3 regions of the Mesorhizobium sp. C268A genome follow, and region 1 is predicted to be linked to each of the others. Evidence: predicted binding sites of a transcription regulator. Region 1 holds the regulator's gene; each other region holds the start of a gene.
The links. The regulator LexA, encoded in region 1, represses DNA repair genes until DNA is damaged. The targets are predictions, from matches to a motif close to TGTTCNNNNTGTGTTCNG.

Region 1 (2,268 bases):
CGCCTGCTCAGGCGCGATATTCTTGCGACCCGGCTGGCGCCTGCCGCGCCGTTGAAGCTGAGCACGCTGCGCAACACCTACGGCATCGGCTGGACGCCGTTGCGCGAGGCGCTGTCGCGGCTGGAGGCGGAACGGCTTGTGACCGCCATCAGCAACCGCGGGTTTGCGGTCGCTCCCGTCTCTCGGGCGGAGCTCGAGGATTTGGCGCGTGCGCGGCTGGTGGTCGAACTGCCCCTGCTGGTGGAATCGATCGAGAAGGGCGACCGTGAGTGGGAAGACGCGGTCGTTGCCGCCCACTATCGTCTCTCACGGTGCGGGTCTGTTCTCGACGATCCATCGGATGATGCGGTCGACGCGTGGTACGAAAAACACGATGCCTTCCATGCGGCGCTGCTCAGTGCCGCGACATCCAGCTGGCTGCTGCGCTTCAATGCGACGATTTCCGACCAATTGCATCGCCATCACCGCTTTCTGGGTCTGGCCCCGACGCTGCGCGCCGCCGCCGGCCGCACGGATGGCCACCGGAAGGCCGTGGCGGCCCTGCGCGACGCCGTGGCGATCGAACACCATACCGCCCTGATGGAAGCGGCCCTCGATCGCGACGTCGAACGTGCGAAAACTCTGATGACCGCTCACATCGGCTACACGCTGCAGGTCTATGCCCAGAGTGAACCCGGCGCGGATGCTGCGCAGCCCCGTCCGAAAAGGAAGCGGCGATCGTAGCCGACGACGCAGGGCACTTTGTCTTCGTTTCACCCCGTTGCCGGCCAACGACTACGAGCGCCGCTCGCGGTGCCGAACGTCACGCTGAACAAAACGTCAACACATTCATTAAACTTTAAAAGGTTGCGGAACACAACTGGAACAGATAGTGTTTGTTCTGGGTTTGTTTTTTCTGATTCTGGTTTCAGAACCCCTGGGGGCCGCGATGCTGACGCGCAAACAACATGAGCTTCTGATGTTCATCCATGAACGCCTGAAGGAGAGCGGAATCCCGCCGTCCTTCGATGAGATGAAGGAAGCGCTTGACCTCGCCTCCAAGTCCGGCATCCACCGCCTGATCACGGCGCTTGAGGAGCGCGGTTTCATTCGCCGGCTGCCGAACCGGGCGCGCGCGCTGGAAGTGCTGCGGCTGCCCGACTCGATCGCACCAGGCCTCAATGCGGCGAGGAAGTTTTCGCCGAGCGTCATTCAGGGCAGTCTTGGTCAAACCGGCCAAGGGCAAGGCGGCCAAGGACAAGGCGCGATGGGCCAAGGCGGTATCGGCCGCCAGATCAAGCCGGGCTCGCCGTCGCGTTCGATGTCGGCCGGCAATGACGACGCCGTTTCGGCGGTGTCGATCCCGGTGATGGGACGCATTGCTGCCGGTGTGCCGATCGACGCCATCCAGCATCAGACCCATTCGATCTCGGTGCCGCCCGACATGATCATGGGCGGTGAACACTACGCGCTCGAGGTCAAGGGCGATTCGATGATCGAGGCCGGCATTTTCGATGGCGACACGGTCATCATCCGCAATGCCGACACAGCCAGCCCCGGCGAGATCGTGGTGGCGTTGGTCGACGATGAGGAAGCGACCCTGAAACGCTTCCGCCGCAAGGGCGCCTCGATCGCCCTGGAAGCCGCCAACCCGGCCTACGAGACCCGCATTTTTGGACCGGACAGGGTGAAGGTGCAGGGCAAGCTTGTCGGATTGATCCGGCGCTACTGAGCCGGCTTGGGTTTGTACTTTTCACGCTGGTTGTAAGGCGGCAGGCCGCGCGCGTCGCGGGAGAAGCGGCGTTGCTCGTGCCAGGGGCGATACGGCTTGTCGACGGCGAACCGGATGGTTGGCGCTGCCGCTGCCGATTGCGGATCGAAGAAGACGGCGGCGCTGCCGTCGCGGGCCAGCTGTTTCTTCGTCACGACCAGGACCAGCGGGTCGCGGCACGGATTGTAGGCGGTGGCGTCATCGATGACGATCAGGCTCGCGAAGGCACAGGCCGGCCGCGCCGTCTTGCGGTCTTTCGCAAGAGCTACAATGGCTCCGGAAGGGTGTCGAGCGATACAGAGATCGCCGGTGCAATAGAAGGGCGAGCCGGGCGGCAGATCGAGCGGATCGAGATCGAACCGCGTATCTGTTGCCTCGAAAATCTCGGGCGGGATAATGGTTTCGGCCCGCAGCGCCCGTTTCCAATTGTCCGTGGTGAATTCGTTGGAGCGTTCGCGGTTGAGGGCGAGTTCGCCGCCACCGATCTGCATGGCCACCAAATGTGCGTCCTCGGATAT
Region 2 (2,268 bases), 790 kb from region 1:
GATGAACAGTTCGGCGCCCGCGGCGGCATTCTGCGTGCAGTCGGCGAGCTTGCCGGGAAGGCGCAGCTTGCGCACCGCGCTCTTGCGCGACACTTCCTTTTCCTGGCGCCGGCGCACCCGCTCGTCGGCGCGCGCAATCACCCATTCCAGCAGCTTGGAGGCTTCCTGCGGATTGTCGGCCAGCCAGTGGTCGAAGGGATCGCGGATGGCGGTCTCGACAATGCGAATGGCTTCGATCGTTGCCAGCCTGTCCTTGGTCTGGCCGACGAATTCCGGCTCGCGAATAAACACCGACAGCATGCCTGCCGCCGAGATCATCACGTCTTCGGAGGTGACGATCGAGGCGCGCTTGTTGCCGACCAGGTCGGCATAGGCCCGAAGCCCGCGCGTCAGCACATTGCGAAAGCCGGCCTCATGCGTGCCGCCTTCGCCGGTCGGGATTGTGTTGCAGTAGGAGTTGACGAAGCCGTCACCGCCGAACCAGGTCACCGCCCATTCCAGCGAACCGTGGCCGCCCTGCTTCTCGCTCTTGCCGGCGAAGATTTCGCGGGTCACCTGGAAATCATCGCCGAGCGATGCCTTGAGATAGTCCTTCAAGCCGCCGGGGAAATGGAACTCCGCCTTGGCCGGCGTCTGGTCCTTTTCCTTGATCAGCGATGGGTCGCAGCTCCAGCGGATCTCGACGCCGCCGAACAGATAGGCTTTCGAGCGGGTCATGCGATAGAGCCGCGCCGGCTCGAAGGCGGCGCCCTTGCCGAAAATCTGCTCGTCGGGATGGAAGCGGATTTTGGTGCCGCGCCGGTTGTGCACTTCGCCGAGCTGCTCCAGCCCGCTCACCGGAACGCCGCGCGAGAACCTTTGGCGGTAAAGCTGGCGACCGCGCGCGACCTCGACTTCGAGATGGTCCGACAGCGCATTGACGACCGAGACGCCGACACCGTGCAGACCGCCGGAGGTCTCATAGACCTTGCTATCGAACTTGCCGCCCGAATGCAGCGTCGTCATGATGACTTCGAGCGCCGGTTTCTTGAATTTCGGATGCGGATCGACCGGAATGCCGCGGCCATTGTCGGTGACGGTCAGAAATCCGTCGGCCGACAGCTCGACATCGATGAAGGTGGCATGGCCGGCGACCGCCTCGTCCATCGAATTATCGATGACCTCGGCAAACAGATGGTGCATCGCCTTGTCGTCGGTGCCGCCAATATACATGCCGGGACGGCGCCGCACCGGCTCCAGCCCCTCCAGCACCTCGATGTCGGCGGCGCTATAGCCCTCGCTGCCGTCCTTGGTCGCGGCAGGACGCTTCGTGGCCTGCACCAGCGGGTCGGCCGGGCGCGAAGGTGTCCGAGCCGGTTGGGGCTGCTTTTCCAGATTGCCGAAAAGATCGTTGTTGTCGTCCATGCCTACCATAGAATCCGGTGCCGCGAATCACCCGTCGATACTGCCACGCTTTTCGGCGCCAAGCGACGGAAGTTCCTGTTACGTTCGGGGATTAAACCCTTCTTATCCTAAAACCTTTCGATAACCAAGCCGGCGGAAATAGGTCCGTGCGGAGCGGCCGCGATTCCTGAATCTTTAACAAAGCGGCCTAGCGTAGCCTCAACAAAACAAAAGACCACGAATGTCAGGGGTTGGTTGTGAGGGGCAAGGCCATAACGATGATTGGCATCGCTGCCGTCTTCGGCGCGATTTCAATCTTTGCTGCGGATTTCTGGGTGAAAAGCCAGGCCAAGGCCGATGCCGAAGAGAAAACGGCGTCGATCCCGGCGCCCGCCGTCCCCAAGGTCGTCTTCAAGACCATCGTGGTGGCCAACGCGCCGCTGCGTTACGGCATGGAGCTTGACCGGGCGCAGCTCAGCGAAATCCCATGGTCCGAGGATTCGGTGCCGCAGGGCGCGTTCACCACAGTCAATGCGTTGCTCGCCGAAGGCAGCCGCGTGGTATTGTCGCCGATCGAGATCAACGAGCCGGTGCTGATCAGCAAATTGTCGGGGCCGAACGGCCGCGCGACGCTATCCAACATGATGACGCCCGGCATGCGGGCGGTGACAATCCGCACCGACGAGATCGCCGGTGTCGGCGGCTTCGTCATGCCGGGCGACCGGGTCGACGTGGTGCTGACACGCGATGCGGGCGAAATCCAGGAAGTGGCCAAGAACGCGCAGGGCGCTGCCGGATCGACCGTTACCTCCGAGATCGTCGTCTCCGACGCCAAGGTGCTGACCGTGGGGCAGGGCGCCGACGAGCGCCAGACCACACCGCAGA
Region 3 (2,268 bases), on a different contig from region 1:
CAGTTCCATCGGGCTCGGACCCGGCGTCTTGCCTTCCGGCCCGGAGGCGGTTCCCAGCACAACCTTGTGGCCGCTGCCGGACTCGCCGACGAAGGTGCGCTCCTCGACCCATTTGATCCGGGCTTTCACGGCAATCTTCCTTTCAGAAAGCGTCACTGGCCGAAGACGACCGTGTGCATGATCCGCCCCGGCAGCAGCGTGAACACGCCGGCGCCGATCAGGGCGAAAACATACAGCGATATCATGACCCTGCGATGTTTGGCGACCCGATGCATATGCGCGTGCCAGACCGCCAACGGCACGGCGATCAACACTAAAATCGATAAGAGATGGATCGGGCTGAACGGACCGACGAGGCGTATCTGCTGGATCCAGAAACTGGAGACGGCGACGACCAGCATCAGCGCCGCCCAGGCATAGCCGACGACACGATGACGCGTCGTGCCTTTCGGCAGCGCCAGTTGCGTAGCGCCAACGGCCAGCGCGGCAAGGGCCGCGAAGGCGTGCCATGGAATGGGAGGGCTCGCCGACAGAAGCGGTCCGAGCGACACCGCACCCTCTCCTCAGATATCGCTGACTATCGTCAGCTCAGAACGGGATTTCGTCGTCCAGTTCGCGCGACGAGCCGCCGCCACCGCCGCCCTTGGAACCGCCGCCACCGCTATTGCCGCCGCGGTTGAAGCTCTCATTGGGGCCAGACTGGCCGAAATCCGAGCCACGGCTCGCGCCGCCGCCGCCGGCATAGTTGCCGACCTGACCGCCGCCCTCGCCGCGAGAATCGAGCATCTGCAGCTCGCCGCGGAATTTCTGCAACACGACTTCGGTCGTGTACTTGTCGGCGCCGGTCTGATCCTGCCATTTGCGTGTCTGCAGCTGGCCTTCGACGTAAACCTTCATGCCCTTCTTCAGGTACTGCTCGGCGACCTTGGCGATCTGGTCATTGAAAATGACCACGTTGTGCCATTCGGTCTTTTCCTTGCGCTCGCCGGAGTTCTTGTCGCGCCAGCTTTCCGACGTGGCGATGCGGATGTTGACGACCGGGTCACCAGAATTCAGGCGGCGGATTTCAGGGTCCGCGCCGAGGTTACCGACCAGAATGACCTTGTTGACGCTACCCGCCATGACAATTCTCCGCGCTCATCCGAAACAAATATCAAGTCGTTCACCTTATAGGCCGCGGACAATCCTGGCTTGCCGCGGCTGGCTTTTCCCACAAGGTTTTTGTTCCCTTTTCGTTCCTATACTGTTAACCACGGATTGTCAAGGAATGGCAGCAATCGCCGACGCGGGCGCGTGGATTTAGCTGACACGCAGGGGCGAGAGGCGGTGTCGTCAGCGCCGTTTTTTAGCTGGTCGCAACGGACCGAAAAAGCCGCTCCACTCCATGCCCATGGCATGGGCGCGCTGTGCGATCACGGTTGGTGCCGACATCAGCCCGACTGCAGGTTCAGATTTCAGAGCCGGGTCATTCAGCAATTTCCCGATCGCGCGCCCGTGCCACCACACCTGAGCGACGAGCGCCGCTACCACCGCGATCAGGCCCCAGGTCCCCAATCCTTCGCCGAAGATGTAAATCCCGTATGGCGGCGATAGCGCCGTACCCAGCTTGGCCAACAAGATCACGGCCACGAAACCGATGACGGCGATCGCTCCTATACCGAGTACGAGGCGGCGATAGAGCCTCAGAGCCTCGTTGAGGTTCTCGGCGGACGAAAGATCGACGTTGGAATTCATAAATACTACTCCTGCCTCGCGATGATCGGCCCATCTTGTTCCCCATGGATTAGAGGCCCGGCAGGATCCAATCAATACGGGGCATTCAAAACACCCCTTGCCAAATCGATAAGTATTGACTTATGCTTTTGTCATGATCGAAGCACAGATTTTTCGCGCCCTGGCCGACCCGACGCGACGCGCCGTCTATGAGCGGCTGACTTCCGGCGAGATGAGCGTTTCGGAGTTGCGCACCGGCATGAGCGTGTCGCAGCCGGCGGTGTCGCAGCACCTTGCCGTACTGCGCGGCGCCGGCCTGGTCAGCGAAAGGCGGGTCGGCCGCAACGCCTACTATCGCACCGATCCGCAAGGGCTCGAGCCGCTGCTCGGCTGGATCGAACGCTACCGCGCATTCTGGCCGGAGCGCATCGAAAGACTGAAGGCCGTTTTGAAGGACATGGACCAATGACCGACGAAAAGCAGACGCAGACCGCCAAGGATGCCCTCGCCTTCGAATGCGATCTGCCGGACGCACCGGAAAAAGTGTGGCGGGCG

Region 2: the regulator LexA is predicted to act here: its motif matches at 1,475-1,492, upstream of parE (DNA topoisomerase IV subunit B).
Region 3: the regulator LexA is predicted to act here: its motif matches at 1,223-1,240, upstream of ssb (single-stranded DNA-binding protein).

Annotation. Positions count from the first base shown of each region.
Region 1 is NZ_JAMYVX010000003.1:1,098,793-1,101,060, forward strand. It holds gene NKL06_RS32190 (GntR family transcriptional regulator) at 1-723, shown strand, start outside; gene lexA (transcriptional repressor LexA) at 929-1,711, shown strand; partial or broken gene NKL06_RS32200 (ComEC/Rec2 family competence protein) at 1,705-2,268, opposite strand, start outside.
Region 2 is NZ_JAMYVX010000003.1:308,429-310,696, reverse strand. It holds gene parE (DNA topoisomerase IV subunit B) at 1-1,404, opposite strand, end outside; gene cpaB (Flp pilus assembly protein CpaB) at 1,662-2,268, shown strand, end outside.
Region 3 is NZ_JAMYVX010000001.1:5,784-8,051, forward strand. It holds gene NKL06_RS00030 (OsmC family protein) at 1-129, opposite strand, end outside; gene NKL06_RS00035 (DUF2306 domain-containing protein) at 153-551, opposite strand; gene ssb (single-stranded DNA-binding protein) at 589-1,122, opposite strand; gene NKL06_RS00045 (hypothetical protein) at 1,333-1,734, opposite strand; gene NKL06_RS00050 (ArsR/SmtB family transcription factor) at 1,868-2,182, shown strand; gene NKL06_RS00055 (SRPBCC family protein) at 2,179-2,268, shown strand, end outside.